4 regions of the Nocardia sp. CA-136227 genome follow, and region 4 is predicted to be linked to each of the others. Evidence: riboswitches for the same ligand, from Rfam matches in the RefSeq annotation. Region 4 holds a riboswitch; each other region holds the start of a gene.
What was found. Region 4 has a riboswitch for S-adenosylmethionine ahead of ACQP06_RS05240 (bifunctional o-acetylhomoserine/o-acetylserine sulfhydrylase). Riboswitches for the same ligand answer to the same signal wherever they lie in the genome.

Region 1 (4,556 bases), 1.5 Mb from region 4:
CCGCCGGGCCCAGGGACGGTCAGGTATCCCACGACGATGAAATCGCCGTCGGCGTCGAGCACTTCGCTCGGCGGGTACAACGGCCCCTGGGTGGTCGGGGTGAGTTCATAGCGCTTGGTCACCATACGGAGAGCACTTCCTGGTCGGAGAGAAGGCGGCCCGGGTCGTCGACGGACGCGCCGACCCGGTCGGACAGGTGGATCCAGCCGGTGCCGTGGACGGCGAGCACCGCGTCGTCACCGCGATAGCCGGGGTGCGCGACGGCCCGCAGGAACGGCAGGTCGCTGGCGTGATCGCCGTAGCCGTAACTGTGCTCCCGCGCGATCCCGTGTTCACGCAGGAACTCGGTGACTGCCGCGGCTTTGGCCTCGCCGATCATGGGCCGCCACACCTCGCCGGTGAGCACGCCGTGCTCGTCGGCGACGGGCACGGTGGTGATGACATGGTCGGCTCCGACCGCCGCCGCTACCGGTTCCACGGCCGCGCCGAACGAGCCCGACAGCAGCACCGTGGCATGCCCAGAATCGCGGTGTGCGCGCAGCCTTTCCACGGTGTCGGTGTAGTAGACGGTATCGCTCGCGGCGAATTCCGCGAACCAGCGCTGCCCGGCCGCGTCCAGTGCCGTGGCCTCGACGCCGCGATAGGCCCGGTAGTAGTGCCGATTCACCTCCTCCCGCGGTGTGCCCGCCGCGGCCCGTTGCTGGATCTCCTTGGTCAGTCGCGCGTATTCGCCGCCGTCGTCCCCGTTCTCGGCCAGCCAGAACCGCAGGAACGCGAACATGCTCTTGACGGTGATCAGCGTTTCGTCGACGTCGAAGAACGCCGCGCCCGCGCTCATGCCACCTCGTCGAGGTAGGCCGCGATCGCCTTGGCCGCCTTGTGCCGTTCGATCTGCGAGATGCGTTCGTTGGGCAGGGCGGCGTAGCCGATCCGGGTGGTGGCGACGGCGCGGCCGAGCTGACGCACCTCCACCTCGATGCTGAATTCCAGCTTCCCCGGATCATCGATGGACACCGGGGTCAGCGTCGCGTGCAGGGTGGCGGGCAGCGGGAACAGGAAGGACTTGAACTCCAATTCGATGCTGTTCCACACGATGTAGAAGTGCTGTTCGGGCCAGCGGCGGCCGTACTCCAGCTCGAACGCGCCGAGGAACAGCTGGCGCACCGCCTCCACGATCACGATCCCCTGCACATGCTCGCCGGTCTGATGGTCGAGCAGTAGTTCGTTGTCGCCGTGGATCCGCAAATCCGCCCGGAACACGGTCTCCGATTCCCGGACCAGCCCGGCCAGCAGCACATTCGAGTGCTGATACTTGTGCACCTGATGGCGCGGGGCCGGTTCGGCGACCGCCCCGGCCACCCGTAAGCCCGCCGGGGCGTGCACGATCGCCACATGCTCGACGTAGTCGAGATCGTGGCGGGTGACCCCCTGCCCGAGCCGTACGGTCAACGGCTCCTCCGCCGTCCGCCAGCGGCCCGCGCGCAGCGCGGCCACCAGACCGGACACGGTGAAGGCACGATCGTCCGCGGCGATCCCGCGGAACCGGTCGGCCACCAGCAACACCTCGCCGACGGCCGCCTCCGCCACGGTCGCGGACGCCGAATCGAGCTGAGCTACAGACATTTTCCCTCCGAGAACAAGACGCTTATGGCGACGCTCGCCGCCATCCGGTCGTCACCCGGAGCACCCCACCGCCCGGAGGGTTGCCGCCCAGCGAGCCGGGGCTTCGCGCTGGAACTCATGACCGTGAGCGAAACAGTATGGGGGGCAGATACTTTCGAGAATCATTTCAACCACGCCGATCGAAACCCGGCCGTGGCGGCAAGCGCGGCGCCGATCGCCGCGAGCGCCGCGACGGCCAGGGCGACCGCCGAATAGCCGTGCCGGGCCACGAGATTGGCCAGCTGAGGGCCCGCGCTCGCGCCGACGAACAGGGCGAAGGTGTACAGCGCGGTGGCCGCGCCGCGGGCCGCACCCGCGCGGGCCGTGATCGTCTGGACGGCGGCGGGGGCGGCCACCGCGATGGCGGCGACGAACACGAACAACCAGACCGCCACCCAGACCCCGCCGAGCGGCACCGCGGTCACAGCCACGGCGAGCGCGGCGGCTCCCAGCGCGGCGACCAGCCGGGTGGCCGGGGCGATGCCGCCGAGCCGTCCGGCCAGCAGTGGAATCGCCACCATGGCGGGAATCGCGCTGGCCCGCAGGGCGAGCAGCGCGCCATTGCCGGAGCCCACACCCTCGGGCGGGGCCAGCTGGATTCCGGTGTAGATGCCCACGAAGGAGCCGAGGATCGCCAGGCAGCTCAGATACAAGAGCAGGAGGCGGGATTGCCGCAGGAGATCCGCGAACGGCGCGAACACCGACCGCAGCGGCGTAACGCCGGTTCCTGGATCACCTTCGTCCGCAAGGGAATCCGCCGACCGGACCGGCGGTTGCAGCACCACCCACAGCACGACCGCCGAGACCGCGAACGCGATGGCCCCGGCCACGAAGATCGCGTGCCAGCCCAGCGCGTTCCCGATGAGCTGAGCCAGCACCTGCGCCACCACCCCCGCCCCGAGGAACGAGCTCGTCAGGCAGGTGAGCGCGAAGATCCTGCGCTCCGGCGCGATCCGCTCCGACAGATAGGCGAACGCCGCAGGGGCGAAGAACGACGCCGTGAGCCCCTGCAGGATTCGCGCCGACAGCCCGGCCACCAGACCCGATGCGGCCGCCACCAGCAGGGTGCTCACCACGGTGGCCGCCAGCCCGCCGACGATCACCGGCCGTCTCCCCCACCGGTCCGACAGCGGCCCGGTCACCAGGAAGCCCGCCCCGTAGGCCAGCCCGAAGGCCGTGGTCGTCCAGGTTGCCGCGGATTTGGAGGTATCCCAGTCCGCCGCCAGCCGATTCAGCACCGGCAGGACCACGTACAACTGCCCGACCACGAGGATCCCGACCGCGCACACCGCGCCCACGGTGCGCCCGACCGGCGCCCACGCCTCGGTCTCCGCGGGCGCGCTCATGACCGCACGACCCGGACGCGGGCAGGGAGAAACAACGAGGTGGTCATCGAATTCCTTTCGTGGACAACGGAGTCCACGTCTATCAATCCGAGACCACCGGGCACGACGGTTACGTGCGCGCTGATCCGAAGCCGCCGGACGGCTCAGGCCAGGATGAAACTCAACTGCGGTACGAAGTTGCCGCCCACGCGGATCCACGTGTAGCCGAGCCAGACGCCGGGGGTGACCTGGCGGATCTCGTCGTACACGAACGGGGTCGGGGACGGGGCGTAGTCGAGGATCCAGGTGGGCTCGCCGTCGACGACGGACGGCCCGGTATAGACAGTGGCGGGCCAGGCTTCCAGGCCCGCGGGGGTCAGGCGGTTCTGCAGGTAGCCGCCGGTGGGACCGGTGTAGAAGTCCTTGCCGATCCAGACCAACGGTGGCCAGGGCTGCGTCTGGAGGGGGGCGGCGACCCAGCCGTCCTTCGCGCCGACCGGGACGTCACCGGGCGGGGCGTCCCGATAGATCGCGTCCAGCTGCTCGAGGGCACATCTGAACCGGAGTGAGTCCACAGTTGCTGATGTGTTGTCAGAGTACAGAACACAGCCGTTTCCACGGTCCGCGTCGGCGTGCGCGGAGACCGGGACAATCAGCGCCAGTACCCCGAATCCGACTGGGGCGAGGCTTCTTATGAGGACATTTCGGAAGATCTCACGGTATGCGCTCATGGCTGTCTCCACCGGTATGGTTTCGGACCCAGCGATGATCTTAGTTCGCTACAAAATAGCCGGTCAGCACCGTCGCCGAACCGAGATCAGATCGACGCGCACTTAACAGGAAATTGACAGGTTTCCGCTGGAAATGTCTCGAGCTTCGTGTCGATGTAATGGAGCATGAGCTCGATTCAGGCCCGCACCCCGCGCGCACGGTGGTCGTGGATCGCGACCGGAGGCCTCGTCGCCGTGGTCGCCTTGTCGGCGCTGGGCGCGCCCGCCGCCTTCGCGACCTCGCACGACCAGGCCGGGCCGGGCCGGACGCCGGAGGCCACCGCGCCCGCGGCGGTGGCCGTGCAGCATCCCATCTCGGTGACCGCCATCGCCCAGCAGATGCAGACCGCCATCCAGGCGGCCTCGCCGGGCACCACGGTCGGGATCGACGTGGTGGACACTACGACCGGGACGGCGATCGCCAGTCTCAATGCCGACCAGCAGTTCTACACCGCGTCGGTGGTCAAGCTCCTGATCGCGCTCGACACCCTGGGAAGCCAAGGCGCGCAGCCGGATCCGGATACCACCGCGAAAGTCACCCAGATGCTCTCGGCCAGTGACGACGACATCGCCGATCAGCTCTGGGAGATCGGCGGCAACGACGCGATCATCGATCGGATGGTCGCGGCGATCGGGCTGACCGCCACCACCGCGCCCGAGGACACCGCGCAGTGGGGCGAAACCCTCACCACCCCACGCGATGTCGTGGCGATCTTCCACTACATCACCGCCACCGCCCCACCCGCGACCCGCGATCTGATCCTGGGCGCGCTGCGCGACACCGCCCGGACCGCCGCCG
Region 2 (4,556 bases), 1.5 Mb from region 4:
GCCACCCGGCCAGTTCGTAGGCGCGCAGGGCCAGCATGGTGAGCCCGACGATGTCGCCGCCCGCCCGCTTGAGGTTGAACCGGATGGCCCGCACCCCGGCCTTGCTCAGCGCGAGGATCTCGGCGTCGCTCGCGTCGACGTGCAGATTGGTGACGCCGACCCAGCCCTCGCCGAGTTCGGCGAGGGCGGCCAGCAGATAGCTCTGATCGGTGCCCTGGAAGGACCCGCTGACCACCGCGCCACCGTCGATATCGAAGCGGGACATGCGCTTGCGATAGTCGGCGATGGTGTACGGGTCGGGCAGGTAGCCCTCGTTCTCGACCAGCGGGAACCGCGGATCGAAGATGTGGAGATGGGCATCGAACACGTGATCAGCATGCCTCAGAACGGTGACAAGTGTGGACAACCTTGTCCGGCAGGCGGATTCACGCTGGTCAGGACGTCGGGTCGATAACCGCTCAGGAGGCCTTGTCGGGCTCGGAGGCGGCCAGCATCTCGTCGCGCTCGACGACCTTGACCCGCTCGCGGCCCTGCGGCTCGCCGAGGGCGCGCTCGTGCGCGTCCAGGCGGTACCAGCCGGCCCAGGTGGTGAACGGGATGCCCTTGCCCTCGAGGAACTCGGTGACGGCCTCGAGCTCCGGCTTGGCGGCCGGGGCGAAGTCGGCGGCGTCGTCGAGCAGGCAGGCGATGGTCTCGTTGGCGTCGCCCTTGGTGTGGCCGATGAGGCCGACCGGGCCGCGCTTGATCCAGCCGGTGACGTAGGTAGCGGGCATGTAGCGAGCCGCGCCGTCGGCGTTCTCGTCGACGATCACGCGACCGGCCTCGTTGGGCACGGTGCCGGCCTGGTCGTCGAAGGGCAGGGCCGGGATGTTCTGCGACAGGTAGCCCACCGCGCGGTACACGGCCTGGATGTCCCAGTCCTTGAATTCGCCGGTGCCCTTGCAGTTTCCGGTGCCGTCGAGCTGGGTGCGCTCGGTGCGCAGGCCCACGACCTTGCCGTCCTCGCCCAGGATCTCCGAGGGGTTCTCGAAGAAGTGCAGGAACAGCTTGTGCGGGCGGTCGCCGACGTCGCGGATGGCCCACTGCTCGAGGGTGTTGCAGATCATGTCGACCTGCTTGGAGTGCCGGCGCGCGGCCTCGGAGCCCTCGTCGTAGTCGATGTCCTCGGGGTCGACGATGACCTCGATGGTCGGCGAGTGGTCGAGCTCGCGCAGCTCGAGCGGGGTGAACTTGGCCTGCGCGGGACCGCGGCGGCCGAACACGTGCACCTCGAGCGCCTTGTTGGCCTGGAGGCCCTCGTAGACGTTCGGCGGGATCTCGGTCGGCAGCAGCTCGTCGCCGGTCTTGGCGAGCACGCGCGCCACGTCGAGGGCGACGTTGCCGACGCCGAGGACGGCGACCTTCTCCGCCTCCAGCGGCCAGGTGCGGGCGACGTCGGGGTGGCCGTCGTACCAGGACACGAAGTCCGCGGCGCCGTAGGAGCCGTCCAGGTCGATGCCCGGGACGCCCAGCGCGCGGTCGGCGTTGGCGCCGGTGGAGAAGATGACCGCGTCGTAGAACTGCTGCAGGTCCTCGAGGGTGATGTCGACGCCGTAGTCGATATTGCCCAGCAGGCGGACCTGCGGCTTGTCGAGCACCTTGTGCAGCGCGGTGATGATGCCCTTGATGCGCGGGTGGTCCGGCGCCACGCCGTAGCGGATCAGGCCGAAGGGCGCGGGCATGCGCTCGTAGAGATCGATGCTCACGTCCGCGTCGGACTTCATCAACGCGTCGGCGGCGTAGATGCCGGCCGGTCCTGCGCCCACGATCGCAATGCGTAGCGGGCGGGTCGCTGCACTCTGTTCGGTCATTCTTCCGCGCACCCTTTGGGTCGAAACTAACTTGCCGTCAAAACTCAGCCGTCGCTCTTAGCTTAGGCTAAGTTGACGCTCTGGCCTCGGCGGCCTCCGTTGGCCCCCGACGCTGCAGCGTTGCTGCGTAGTCTTGCTATTCCCGCGCTGGGGCGGGAAATTCTGCTGATTCTATCGATGGCACGCGGCGGCCCGCACAAGGGGACCAGGCATGATCTACCCATGAGCGACGCCGAGGAGACCCCGATCCGGATCGACCAGAACGAGACCCGCAGCATGTGGCCGTTCCTGGTGGCGGCGGGAATCATCGCGGTGGTGATCCTGGGAATCGTGATCGCGTCGGTCGTGTCGCCGGTTGAGAAGAATGTCACAGATTCCGATCGGCTCTCGCTGGCGGCGACCAAGTTCGTGATGGCCCGCAACGACTCCGGGAAGTACGACCCGGTGCTGTCCTGCAAGGGATTCGACGAGAACGCCTCGCCGCTGAAGGCGGCCACCGCGACCGGCGGCTCGATCGCCTTCGACAAGCTGACCGACGCGTCCGTCACGGGCGACCAGGCCACCGCGCAGGTCACGTTCACCGTCGCCGGGGCGCCGACGACGTCGACGTGGCACTTCGCCAAGGAGAATTCCCGCTGGTTGGTCTGTAATTCGTGACAACGGCCGAATACCTCACTGGGGTTTGACAGTGGGGACGGTTCTTCGGCAATCTCAATCCCAGGTCATGAGTACCAGCGCCAAGCCCCGGCTGGCTGGTCGGCAACCCTCCTCCGCGGTGGGGTGCTCCGGGTGACGACCTGGCCTCGCATCGGACAGCGGTGCGGCAAGTGCGGATTCTCAGGAGGTACAAGTGAGCTACGCAGGTGACATCACGCCCAAGCAGGCGTGGGAGTTGTTGCGCGACAACCCCGATGCGGTCCTGGTGGACGTGCGTACCGAGGCCGAGTGGCGGTTCGTCGGCGTGCCCGACACCGGCGGCATCGGCCGTCCGACCGCGCTGATCGAGTGGGTCGACGTCACCGGTACCCCCAATGCCCGGTTCACCGACCTGCTGAAGCAGTCGCTGGCCCACCGGACCCCGGACTCGGACGCGCCCGTCATCTTCATCTGTCGCTCCGGCCAGCGTTCGATCGGCGCGGCCACCGCCGCCACCACACTCGGCATCACCCCCTCGTTCAATGTGGTCGACGGCTTCGAGGGTGCGCTCGACGGCCAAGGCCACCGCGGCAGCACCGGCTGGCGCGCCGACGGACTTCCGTGGAGGCAGTCATGATCACCGGCGGCTCTTTCGAGAAACCGCTCCCCGAGGGCGTCGGCCCCGCCACCCAGGCGGTCCGCGGCGGCACCCGGCGTTCCGGCTTCGACGAGACCTCCGAGGCGCTGTTCCTCAATTCGGGTTTCGTCTACGAGAGCGCCGAGGCGGCCGAGGCCTCCTTCACCGGCGATATCGAGCACTTCGTGTACTCGCGCTACGGCAACCCGACGGTCGCGATGTTCGAGGAGCGGCTGCGCCTGATCGACGGCGCGGAAGCCTGTTTCGCGACCGCGTCGGGCATGTCGGCGGTGTTCACCGCGCTGGGCGCGCTGCTGTCCGCCGGTGACCGGCTGGTCGCGGCGCGCAGCCTGTTCGGCTCCTGCTTCGTGGTGGCCAACGAGATCCTGCCGCGCTGGGGCGTGGAGACGGTGTTCGTCGACGGCGAGGACCTGAACCAGTGGGAGCAGGCGCTGTCCGTCCCCACCCAGGCCGTCTTCTTCGAGACCCCCTCGAACCCGATGCAGACCCTCACCGATGTGCGCGCGGTCTCGGATCTGGCGCACGCGGCGGGCGCGAAGGTGGTGCTGGACAACGTCTTCGCCACCCCGCTGCTGCAGCGCGGCTTCGATCTCGGCGCGGACATCACCGTCTACTCGGGCACCAAGCACATCGACGGCCAGGGCCGGGTGCTCGGCGGCGCGATCCTGGGTCCGCGGGAGTACATCGACGGCCCGGTGAAGAACCTGATGCGCCACACCGGTCCGGCGCTGAGCCCGTTCAATGCCTGGACCCTGCTCAAGGGTCTGGAGACGATGCCGCTGCGCCTGCGCCAGTCGGTGGACTCGGCGTTGAAGATCGCCCAGTTCCTGGAGTCGCATCCGGCGGTGGCGTGGGTGAAGTACCCGTTCCTGTCCTCGCATCCGCAGTTCGAGCTGGCCAAGCGCCAGATGTCGGGCGGCGGCACGGTGATCACCTTCGAGCTGAAGGCCGGCGACAACGAGGCCAAGAAGCGCGCGTTCGAGGTGCTGAACCGGCTGCGGATCATCGACATCTCCAACAACCTCGGTGACGCGAAGACGCTGATCACCCACCCGGCCACCACCACCCACCGGGCGATGGGGCCGGAAGGCCGTGCGGCCGTGGGCATTACCGATGGCGTGCTGCGCGTCTCCATCGGTCTGGAGGACGTGGAGGATCTGCTCAACGATCTGGATCACGCGTTGAGCTGAGCCGACGAGTAGTCGACAGGGCCGGAACCCATGGGGTTCCGGCCCTTCGTCGTTCATGAACCCGAATGATCTTGACAGCATGCTGTCAAAAATGACAGCATGCTGTCATGATGAAAACAGTGCACATGGCCGTCTACGACACCTTCTCGGACTGGGAGGTCGGCCACGCGACCGCACACATCAATCGCGCACTCTGGCACCGTGACCCGGGAACATGGCAGG
Region 3 (4,556 bases), 720 kb from region 4:
GTGTACTACAACGGCGCCTATCACCGCGCCGAGATCGCCGACTGACCTCAGGCCGCCGAGGCCGCGGTGCCGATACCCAGCGCCGCCAGGATGGCCGCGCTCGCCTGTTCCAGCCGGGCCCGGATCCGCGGCCGCTTCAACAGCGTGACCGCGCGGGCGGCGGCCACCGCGAGCAGGATCATCTCGATCGCCGCGATGCTGGATTCGATGGCGCCGAGGGTGAGCGTGTTCAGGAAGGTCACCTCGGTCAGGAACTGCGGCAGCACCGCGAGGTAGAACAACCCCACCTTCGGGTTGAAAACACAGGACAGCAATCCGGCAGCGAACGCCGAGCGCATCGACGCCGGCGTGCCCTGCGCGACCGTCACCTCCGGCTCGGCCTCCGCGTTCCGTGCGCGCCGATGCTCGACCAGCGCCCGAATCCCCAGGTACAGCAGGTAGATTCCGCCGATCACCTTCAGCGTGCGATACGCGGTCGCCGACTGTTCCAGCAGCGCCGCCACTCCGGCCGCCACCACCGTCGCCCAGACGATCCCGCCGAACGCCGAGCCCACCGCCGCCGCGATCCCGGGTCGCGGTCCGGCCATCGAGAATCGCAGCACCAGAAAGGTATCGGGACCCGGTGTGAGCGCCAGCAGCACGCACAACCCCGCGAAACTCAACAGCAGCGGAAGACTCATGCCCTCCATGGCAACCCATCGCGGCGACGCGACGCAAGGGTGATATCGCTGACCCTGCCCCCGACGAGCAGGGCCAACGGTGCGTCCCCGAGCACGGCGAAGGCCGCCGCCCCCGCCTGGTGGACGGAGCGCGACGGCCTCTGGTGACGGTGTTCTAGTTCCGCGCGCCGAACTCCGCACCGAGTTCACGGAACAGATCGGTGTTCATCGTGAACGCCAGTCGCGCCTCGTCGAGCACGCGATCGACTTCGGGACCTTCGAGGGGAAGCTGGTCCAGGGCCTCGCGGTACTCGCGCTTGAACGCGGCCGGATTGGTGATCTCGTCGAAGACGTAGAAGCGCACGCCGTCGCCCTTCTTGGGCAGGTCCCACAGCTTCTCGGCGGTGCCGCGGATGACCTGGCCGCCGGAGAGATCACCCAGGTAGCGGGTGTAGTGGTGGACGACGTACCCGGCCGGCCACTCCTGCGCGCACTCTTCGATGCGGGCGGCGTAGGCGGCGGTGGCCGGCAGCGGCTGCAGCTCGTCGCGCCAGTTCGCGCCGCCCAGGTGGGCCAGGTCGGTCTCGAGCGCGGCCAGGCGCGCCAGTTCCGGCTTCACGAACGGGCCCGCGACGGAGTCGGATGCCAGTGTGGCGGAATGCTTTTCGAGGGCCTCGTAGACGAACCAGAGCTGGCCGGTGTAGCGGAGGAAGGCCTCGACGCCGAGCTGGCCGGTGAGCAGGTCACGCATGAACGTGGAGTGCTCGGCCTCGTTGTGCTGCTGCTCGGTCGCGGTGCGAATGAGCGTCGAGAACGGGGCGGCGGCGGTGTCCGTGTCCAACATGGTCGGGCTCCTCGTGGTCAACTCCGGGGGCACCACTTTGGCTACCCTAACTTCCTCATCGACACTACGCCCCAGCAACGATCGCGCGATTCGAACTTTGCGGCCCACCCACTCCAACTTTCGGATGATTTTTCCGATTCGCCGGTGCCGTTGGTCACAGGTTCTCAGCGGGCCTGGAGGTCGTGTGCGGTCCGCGGCGGCGAACGGTCCCCGGCCTCGAACGCTGCGTCTCCGCCGTGAAGATCTGACCCGGCAGGCCGGGCCGGGCAGGGTTGACAAGCCCGCGACGCGTCTGCCAATCTCGCACTCAGGTCATGAGTACCAGCGCTAAGCCCCGGCTAGCTGGTCGGCAACCCTCCACCGCGGCGGGGTGCTCCGGGTGACGACCGGGCCGTCGCCCGACCGGGCGCGGCAAGCGCGGACTCACGATCGATTCCTGTTTTCCGATCGCGTGTCCCCTGAATCCGATGGGATTTGTGATGACCGCTTTCGCCGACCAGACCTGTGCTCCCCTCGCCACCGTGTCCGGCTGTGACCTCCGGGTTCCGCTGGTCCAGGGCGGGACCACGGGCTACGCCAACTTCGACTACGCCGCCAGCGCGCCCGCGTTGCGGCAGGTCACCGACCGGGTCGCCGACCTGCTGCCGTTCTACGCCAGCGTGCACCGCGGCGCCGGATACGCCTCCCGCGTCTCCACCGACTGCTACGAATCGGCCCGCGGCTCCGTCGCCCGCTTCCTCGACGCCGCCGACGACCAGGTGGTGGTCTTCACCCGCAACACCACCGACTCGCTGAACCTGCTGGCCGCGTGCGTGCCCGGCGACACCGTGGTGCTGGATGTCGAACACCACGCCAACTTCCTGCCCTGGACCCGGCACGGCCGCCGCGTGGTGCCGGTCGCCGACACCATCGAGGAGACCATCCAGCGACTGGTCGCCGAACTGTGCTCGAAACCCGCTGCGCTGCTGGCGGTTACCGGCGCTTCCAATGTGACCGGCGAACTGCTGCCGCTGGAACGGCTGGCCTGGATCGCGCACCAGTGCGGCACCCGCATCCTGGTCGACGCCGCCCAGCTGGCCCCGCACCGACGGATCGACCTGCGCACCACCGGCATCGACTACCTGGCCTTCTCCGGGCACAAGGCGTACGCGCCGTTCGGCGCCGGCGTCCTGGTCGGCCGCCGGGACTGGCTCGACGCCGCCGAGCCGTACCTGGCGGGCGGCGGCGCGGTGCGCTCGGTCACCGCCGACAGCGTGGAGTGGGCGCCCGCGCCGCAGCGCCACGAGGCCGGTTCCCCGAACGTGCTCGGGGTGGCCGCCCTGGCCGCCGCCTGCGACGCGCTCGCAGACCTGGACGAGACCACCGTCGTCGAGCACGAGCAGTACCTCACCCACCGGCTGCGCTACGGGCTGAAAACCGTTCCGGGCGTGAACTTCCTGCGCGTGTGGCGCGACAGCACCGACGCCGTCGGCATCGTCGCGTTCACGGTCGACGGCTTCGAGCCCGGCCAGGTGGCCGCGTACCTCTCCGCCGAACACGGGATCGGTGTGCGCGACGGACGGTTCTGCGCGCACCCGCTGCTGTCGCGGCTCGGGGTGGACGCGGCGCTGCGCGCCAGCATCGGACTCGGCACCACCGCCGCCGACGTGGACCGCCTCATCGACGCCGTCGCCACCCTGGTCGAGCACGGTCCGAGCTGGGATTACGCCCGCACCGACGGCCACTGGAACCCAGTCCCGGAAACCCGGCCCTTCGGCGGTTCCGCGGACGGCGGAGCACCCTGCGGATTCTGAGTCGCGCGGAGCGGGTCAGGGCACCATGTAGCGAGCCGCGAGCTCCTCGACGAAAGGGTCGTCCTCGCTGACGGCTTCGAGCAGGTCCAGATCGTTCTGGACCGATACCTGCCGGGTGTCCTGCCGCTCCGGATCGGGCGGTCCGTCCTCGTCGAGCTGGCGGATCAGCTTGTTCCGAACCCGCTCCTTCAGCGATTCGCTCATAGCAAGAGCATCCTCCGCCTAGACGGGTGCGATCCACGTACCCCACGGCGTGTTCCGGACGACCGTGAACACGACGAGGAAGGCCACCGCGATCCACATCGCCGACCTGGGCAGAATCCGCGGTAGTCGCGGCGGCGTCGCCCGGCCCCGCCAGGCGCGCACCAGCCAGGTGCCCCACCAGGCGAGGAAGCCGAGCGTCAACGGCAACAGCAGCACATTGCTGTGGATGGCGTCGAGGAACCGGCCATCGGTCAGATTGTGCAGGCCGCGCAGGCCGCCGCAGCCGGGACACCAGTACCCGGTCAGTTCGTAGAACGGGCAGAACCCGTAGGCCCCCTGCACGTGCGGGTCCCGGAAGTGCAGCAGCGCCAGGCCGCCGGCGACGGCCGCGCCGCTCAGCAGCGGGAGTCCGACGCCGAGCCGTCGCGGGCGCGTCGGCCCTGGTTCGGCTCCCGCCGTCGGTACTGCTGCCGTGGTGTCCACGAGAATCAACGGTAGCCGGGCCGCCGCCCACCTGCCAGGTCGCGCCGAACTTCGCACCCCGGTCGCGCTGGGTCACATCCGATTGTGTTGCGGCCTCAGCGGATCGGGGCGCGTTCCACGACCGGGGCGGTGAGCGCGCCCGCGAGCATGTCCACGATTTCTCCCCAGGCATCCACATCCCCCGCGGCGACCTTGCCCGCCTCGACCGCGCGTTCGTGATCGGCGAGCAGCGCGAACAGCACGGTCGGCAGCGCGCGCAACCGCCGCAGCCGCAAGCGTTTCGGCAGGTCGGCAAGTTCCCGATCGAGCTGCTGCATGATCACGCGGACCGAGGTGCGCTGGGCGGAGGCCAGATTCGCGGCATCGGTGACGGCTCGATGGGTGTGGATTTGTTCGAGGAAGCGCGCGTAATGGTGGATCCCGTGCCGGTCCCCCAGTTCGAGCATGGGGATGACCAGTGCTTCGAGCAGGTCGTGAACGCTGGTCACGCCGGTGCCGGCCTGTTCGGCCAGCAATTCGAGGCGCCGGATCTCCAGGGTGGCGAGCCGGTGTTCGACCACCGCCTCGATGAGC
Region 4 (4,556 bases):
TGCACCGAGATGGTGGTCAGCAGCGCGGTGCCGATGGAACCACCCACCTGCTGGGCGGCGTTCAGCAGCGCGCTGGCCACGCCCGAATCCTCGGCGTCGACCTGGTGCAGCGCGGTGGTCTGCATGGACACGAACAGCGCACCCATGCCCAGGGCGATCAGGATCATGGCGGGCAGCAGGGCGGTCGCGTAGCTGTCGCCGTACTCCAGCCGCGACAGCCACACCAGGCCCGCCGCGCCCAGCACCGAGCCCGCCAGCATGAGCGGCCGCGGCCCGATCTTCGGCAGCACCGCCGAGGCGATACCCGCCGACACCACGATGCCCGCCGGGAACGGCAGGAACGCCACACCCGTCTTCAGCGCCGAGTAGTGCTCCACGATCTGCAGGTAGAAGCTCAGGTTCAGGAACATGGCGAACATGGCGATCGGCACCAGCAGCGCGATCAGATACGACCCGCCGCGGTTGATCTCACCCGGAATACGCAGCGGCAGGAGCGGATTCGCGGTCCGGGCCTCGATGGCCACGAACGCCGCGAGCAGCGCCACACCCACCACGAACAGGGCCAGCGTGGTGGAGGCGGTCCAGCCGTCGGAGGCCGCGCGGCTGAAGCCGTACACGATGGAGATCAGGCCGAGGGTGACGGTGACCGCGCCGGGCAGGTCGTAGCCGCCGGTGCGGGGTGCGGGCACATCCTTGACCACGAAGGCGAACGCGCCGGCCAGGGCGAGCAGCGCGACCGGGGTGTTCACCAGCAGCGACCAGCGCCAGTTCGCGTACTCGACGAGAGCGCCACCGGCGATCAGGCCGAGCGCGGCGCCCGCCGCCGACACACCGGCGAACACGCCGAAGGCCCGGGCCCGTTCCTTGGCCTCGGTGAAGGTCACCGACACCAGCGACAACGCCGCCGGGGCCAGCAGCGCGCCGAACGCGCCCTGCAGCGCGCGGCCCGCGAAGAGTTCGGCCTGGTTCTGGGCGAGACCGGCCAGCGCGGAGGCCGCGGCGAAGCCGATCAGGCCGACCATGAGGATCCGGCGGCGGCCCAGGTAGTCGGCGAGGCGGCCGCCGAGCAGCAGCAGACCGCCGAAGATCAGGGTGTACGCGGTGAAGATCCACTGCTTGTCACCGTCGCTGATGTGCAGATCCTGCTGCGCGAACGGCATGGCGATGGTGACGATCGTTGCGTCCAGGACCACCATCAGCTGTGCCATGGCGATTACGCCGAGCGCCCACCAACGCCTGGAATCTTGTGCGGGACTTGCTTTTTCGTCTGTACCGAGAGCGTCCGTCGCTACGGTCATGAGCCTCTCCTCTGGAGTTCGAAGGCAGCTCCACCATAGTGACCCCCACCGACAATTGGCGTCAAGGGAAAAATGTCGCAGCGCGACAGTTGTCATACTGGGACAGGAAAACGCAGGAAGGACCTACGATGGAGGGATGTCGGAGTTGTCAAGTCACATCGGTGTGATCTCGCGTCACCGCCCCGGCCTGCGTGAACGCAAGAAGCAGCAGACCAGGACCCGGATCATCGACGTCGCCCTGCGGTTGTGCGGCGAACAGGGCTTCGACGCCACCACCGTCGAGCAGATCGCCGACGCCGCCGACGTCTCCCCGCGCACCGTGAACCGGTACTTCGACAGCAAGGAGGCGATCGTCATCGCCCCCATCGAGGGCTGGGGACAGGCCCTCGCCGATCAGCTGCGCGCCCAGCCCGTCACCGGCGACGAGATGGAAGCGCTGCTCGGCGCGTTCCTCGCGGTCGTGGAGCAGATCATCGACTCCGACGCGCCCGTGCCGTTCCGCTGGTTCCAGCAGATGCAGCGCATCACCCGCGACAGCGTCGCCGTGCGCGCGCTCAGCATGGAATCGGCCGACACCAAGACCCGGGCCATGTCCGAGGTGCTGGCCGAACGCCTGGGACTGCCCGAGGACCACCTGACCGTGCGGCTCATCGCCACCACCTGGCACGGCATCGTGCGGGTCGGCATGGAATGCGAGTTCGAGGACAGCGACGAGTTCCCGGACTGCACCACCGTCACCACCGCCCGCATGCTCGCCGACAGCGTCCAGGCGGCATTCGACGAATTCCGGCGGGTCTGTTGTGGTGCGACAACGCTATTTCCCCCCGTAAACGGGGGAAATCCCACCGAGAATGCGACAAACCCCACTGCGTAGATCGGGCCGGACGGCCGCTAGAATCCCGCATTAGGTCAAGAGCATCAGCGTTAAGGCCCCGGCTTGCTGATCGGCAACCCTCCAGCTGCGGTGGGGTGCTCCGGGTGCAGACCGGGCGTTCGAGGGCCGAACGCAAGCGCAACTAGGAGGTCTACCGAAATGTGTTGTTGTCGAAGCCCATTCGCTTCTCGATAACGTCAAACTTCCGCCATTCGGCGACCTTGTTTTTGGAGCAGAACACATGAGTGACTCGACCGCGCCCGCGGCCGTCCCCGCTGACGGCACCCTGGATCCGGCCAACTGGTCCTTCGAGACCAAGCAGATTCACGCCGGCCAGGCTCCCGATTCCGCCACCGGAGCCCGCGCCCTGCCCATCTACCAGACCACGTCCTACGCGTTCCGCGACACCGACCACGCCGCCGCGCTGTTCGGACTCGCCGAGCCGGGCAATATCTACACCCGCATCATGAACCCCACCCAGGACGCGGTGGAACAGCGCATCGCCGCCCTCGAGGGTGGTGTTGCCGCGCTGCTGCTGGCCTCCGGACAGGCCGCGGAGACCTACGCGATCCTGAATCTCGCCGAGGCCGGGGACCACATCGTGGCCAGCCCGCACCTGTACGGCGGCACCTACAACCTGCTGCACTACTCGCTGCCCAAGCTGGGCATCCAGGTCAGCTTCGTCGAGGACCCGGACGACCTCGAGCAGTGGCGTGCGGCGGTGCGACCCAACACCAAGGCGTTCTACGGCGAGACCGTCGCCAACCCGAGCAGCTCGGTCCTCGACATTCCGGGCATCGCCGAGGTCGCGCACGCCGCCGGGGTGCCGCTCATCGTGGACAACACCGTCGCCACCCCGTACCTGATCCAGCCGCTGGCGCTGGGCGCGGACATCGTGGTGCACTCGGCCACCAAGTACCTGGGCGGACACGGTTCCGCGGTCGCGGGCGTGATCGTCGACGGCGGCTCCTTCGACTGGACGGTGAAGAACGAGGCGGGCGAGTCCCGCTTCCCCGGCTTCACCACCCCCGACCCGAGCTACCACGGCGCGGTCTTCGCCGACCTCGGCGCTCCGGCCTACGCGCTCAAGGCCCGCGTGCAGCTGCTGCGCGACCTGGGCGCGGCGGTGTCGCCGTTCAACGCGTTCCTCATCGCGCAGGGTCTCGAGACGCTGAGCCTGCGCATCGAGCGGCACGTGGCCAACGCGCAGGCGGTGGCCGAGTTCCTCGCCGGGCAGCCCGGTGTCGAGAAGGTCTACTACGCCGGACTTCCCAGTTCGCCGTGGTTCGAGCGGGGCAAACAGCTGGCACCGAAGGGCGTGGGCGCCATCGTGTCCTTCGAGCTGGCCGGCGGAGTCGACGCGGGCAAGAAGTTCGTGGAGGCGCTGGTGCTCCATAGCCATGTCGCTAACATCGGGGATGTGCGCTCGCTCGTCATCCACCCGGCATCCACCACGCATTCCCAGCTGACCCCGGCCGAGCAGCTGGCCTCCGGCGTCACGCCTGGTCTGGTGCGGTTGGCCGTGGGCATCGAGGGCATCGGCGACATCCTGGCGGATCTGCGCGCCGGACTGACGGCGGCGGCAAGTTGACCGTGAACATCGAATCGCGAACGTCCCGGCACGCGGCGGAGCTGTTGCTGCCGCCGCCCGACGGGACGCTCGGGAGCATCGCCATCGGCGATGTGGAACTCGAGAACGGGGCCGTGATCCCCGACGCCACGCTGGCCGTCCAGCGGTGGGGCGAACTATCGGCGAACGCGGACAACGTGGTGCTCGTGGAGCACGCGCTGACCGGCGACTCGCACGTGGTCGGCCCCGCCGACGTGCACCACAACCAGGCCGGCTGGTGGGACGGCATCGTCGGCCCCGGCGCGCCCGTGGACACCCGCGAATGGTGTGTCATCGCGACCAATGTGCTCGGCGGCTGCAAGGGCAGCACCGGCCCGGCCTCGCTGGCCCCGGACGGGAAGCCGTGGGGCACCCGGTTTCCCGCGCTGTCCATCCGCGACCAGGTGACCGCCGAGGCCAAGCTCTTCGACCTGCTCGGCATCGACCGCCTGGCCGCCGTGATCGGCGGCTCCATGGGCGGCATGCGGGTGCTGGAGTGGATGATCGGCCGGCCCGAACGGGTCGGCGCGGCCCTGGTGCTGGCGGTCGGCGCGCGCGCCACCGCCGACCAGATCGGCACCCAGACCACCCAGATCGCCGCCATCAAGGCCGATCCGGACTGGCAGGGCGGCGACTACCACGGCACCGGGCGCGCGCCCATGACCGGCATGGGCATCGCCCGCCGCATCGCGCACCTGACCTACCGCACCGAGGGCGAGCTCGACCACCGCTTCGAGAACCACGGCCAGGGCGACGAGGATCCGCGCGCGGGCGG

Region 1: another riboswitch for S-adenosylmethionine. It lies ahead of ACQP06_RS12435 (AfsA-related hotdog domain-containing protein); the one in region 4 lies ahead of ACQP06_RS05240 (bifunctional o-acetylhomoserine/o-acetylserine sulfhydrylase).
Region 2: another riboswitch for S-adenosylmethionine. It lies ahead of ACQP06_RS33835 (rhodanese-like domain-containing protein); the one in region 4 lies ahead of ACQP06_RS05240 (bifunctional o-acetylhomoserine/o-acetylserine sulfhydrylase).
Region 3: another riboswitch for S-adenosylmethionine. It lies ahead of ACQP06_RS02105 (aminotransferase class V-fold PLP-dependent enzyme); the one in region 4 lies ahead of ACQP06_RS05240 (bifunctional o-acetylhomoserine/o-acetylserine sulfhydrylase).

What each region holds. Positions count from the first base shown of each region.
Region 1 covers NZ_CP192081.1:2,703,342-2,707,897, reverse strand. The annotation lists gene ACQP06_RS12445 (hypothetical protein) at 1-125, opposite strand, end outside; gene ACQP06_RS12440 (HAD family hydrolase) at 119-838, opposite strand; gene ACQP06_RS12435 (AfsA-related hotdog domain-containing protein) at 835-1,623, opposite strand; SAM riboswitch class IV at 1,637-1,746, opposite strand; gene ACQP06_RS12430 (MFS transporter) at 1,785-3,008, opposite strand; gene ACQP06_RS12425 (hypothetical protein) at 3,152-3,562, opposite strand; gene ACQP06_RS12420 (hypothetical protein) at 3,884-4,556, shown strand, end outside.
Region 2 covers NZ_CP192081.1:7,303,515-7,308,070, reverse strand. The annotation lists gene ACQP06_RS33850 (amidohydrolase family protein) at 1-367, opposite strand, end outside; gene ACQP06_RS33845 (FAD-dependent oxidoreductase) at 459-1,850, opposite strand; gene ACQP06_RS33840 (Rv0361 family membrane protein) at 2,073-2,507, shown strand; SAM riboswitch class IV at 2,571-2,686, shown strand; gene ACQP06_RS33835 (rhodanese-like domain-containing protein) at 2,701-3,123, shown strand; gene ACQP06_RS33830 (O-succinylhomoserine sulfhydrylase) at 3,120-4,334, shown strand; gene ACQP06_RS33825 (type 1 glutamine amidotransferase family protein) at 4,442-4,556, shown strand, end outside.
Region 3 covers NZ_CP192081.1:455,488-460,043, reverse strand. The annotation lists gene ACQP06_RS02120 (flavin reductase family protein) at 1-45, shown strand, start outside; gene ACQP06_RS02115 (LysE family translocator) at 48-680, opposite strand; gene ACQP06_RS02110 (heme oxygenase (biliverdin-producing)) at 835-1,503, opposite strand; SAM riboswitch class IV at 1,814-1,927, shown strand; gene ACQP06_RS02105 (aminotransferase class V-fold PLP-dependent enzyme) at 1,983-3,296, shown strand; gene ACQP06_RS02100 (hypothetical protein) at 3,312-3,500, opposite strand; gene ACQP06_RS02095 (DUF2752 domain-containing protein) at 3,519-3,983, opposite strand; gene ACQP06_RS02090 (TetR family transcriptional regulator) at 4,079-4,556, opposite strand, start outside.
Region 4 covers NZ_CP192081.1:1,177,294-1,181,849, reverse strand. The annotation lists gene ACQP06_RS05250 (MFS transporter) at 1-1,208, opposite strand, end outside; gene ACQP06_RS05245 (TetR/AcrR family transcriptional regulator) at 1,435-2,172, shown strand; SAM riboswitch class IV at 2,206-2,317, shown strand; gene ACQP06_RS05240 (bifunctional o-acetylhomoserine/o-acetylserine sulfhydrylase) at 2,414-3,763, shown strand; gene metX (homoserine O-acetyltransferase MetX) at 3,760-4,556, shown strand, end outside.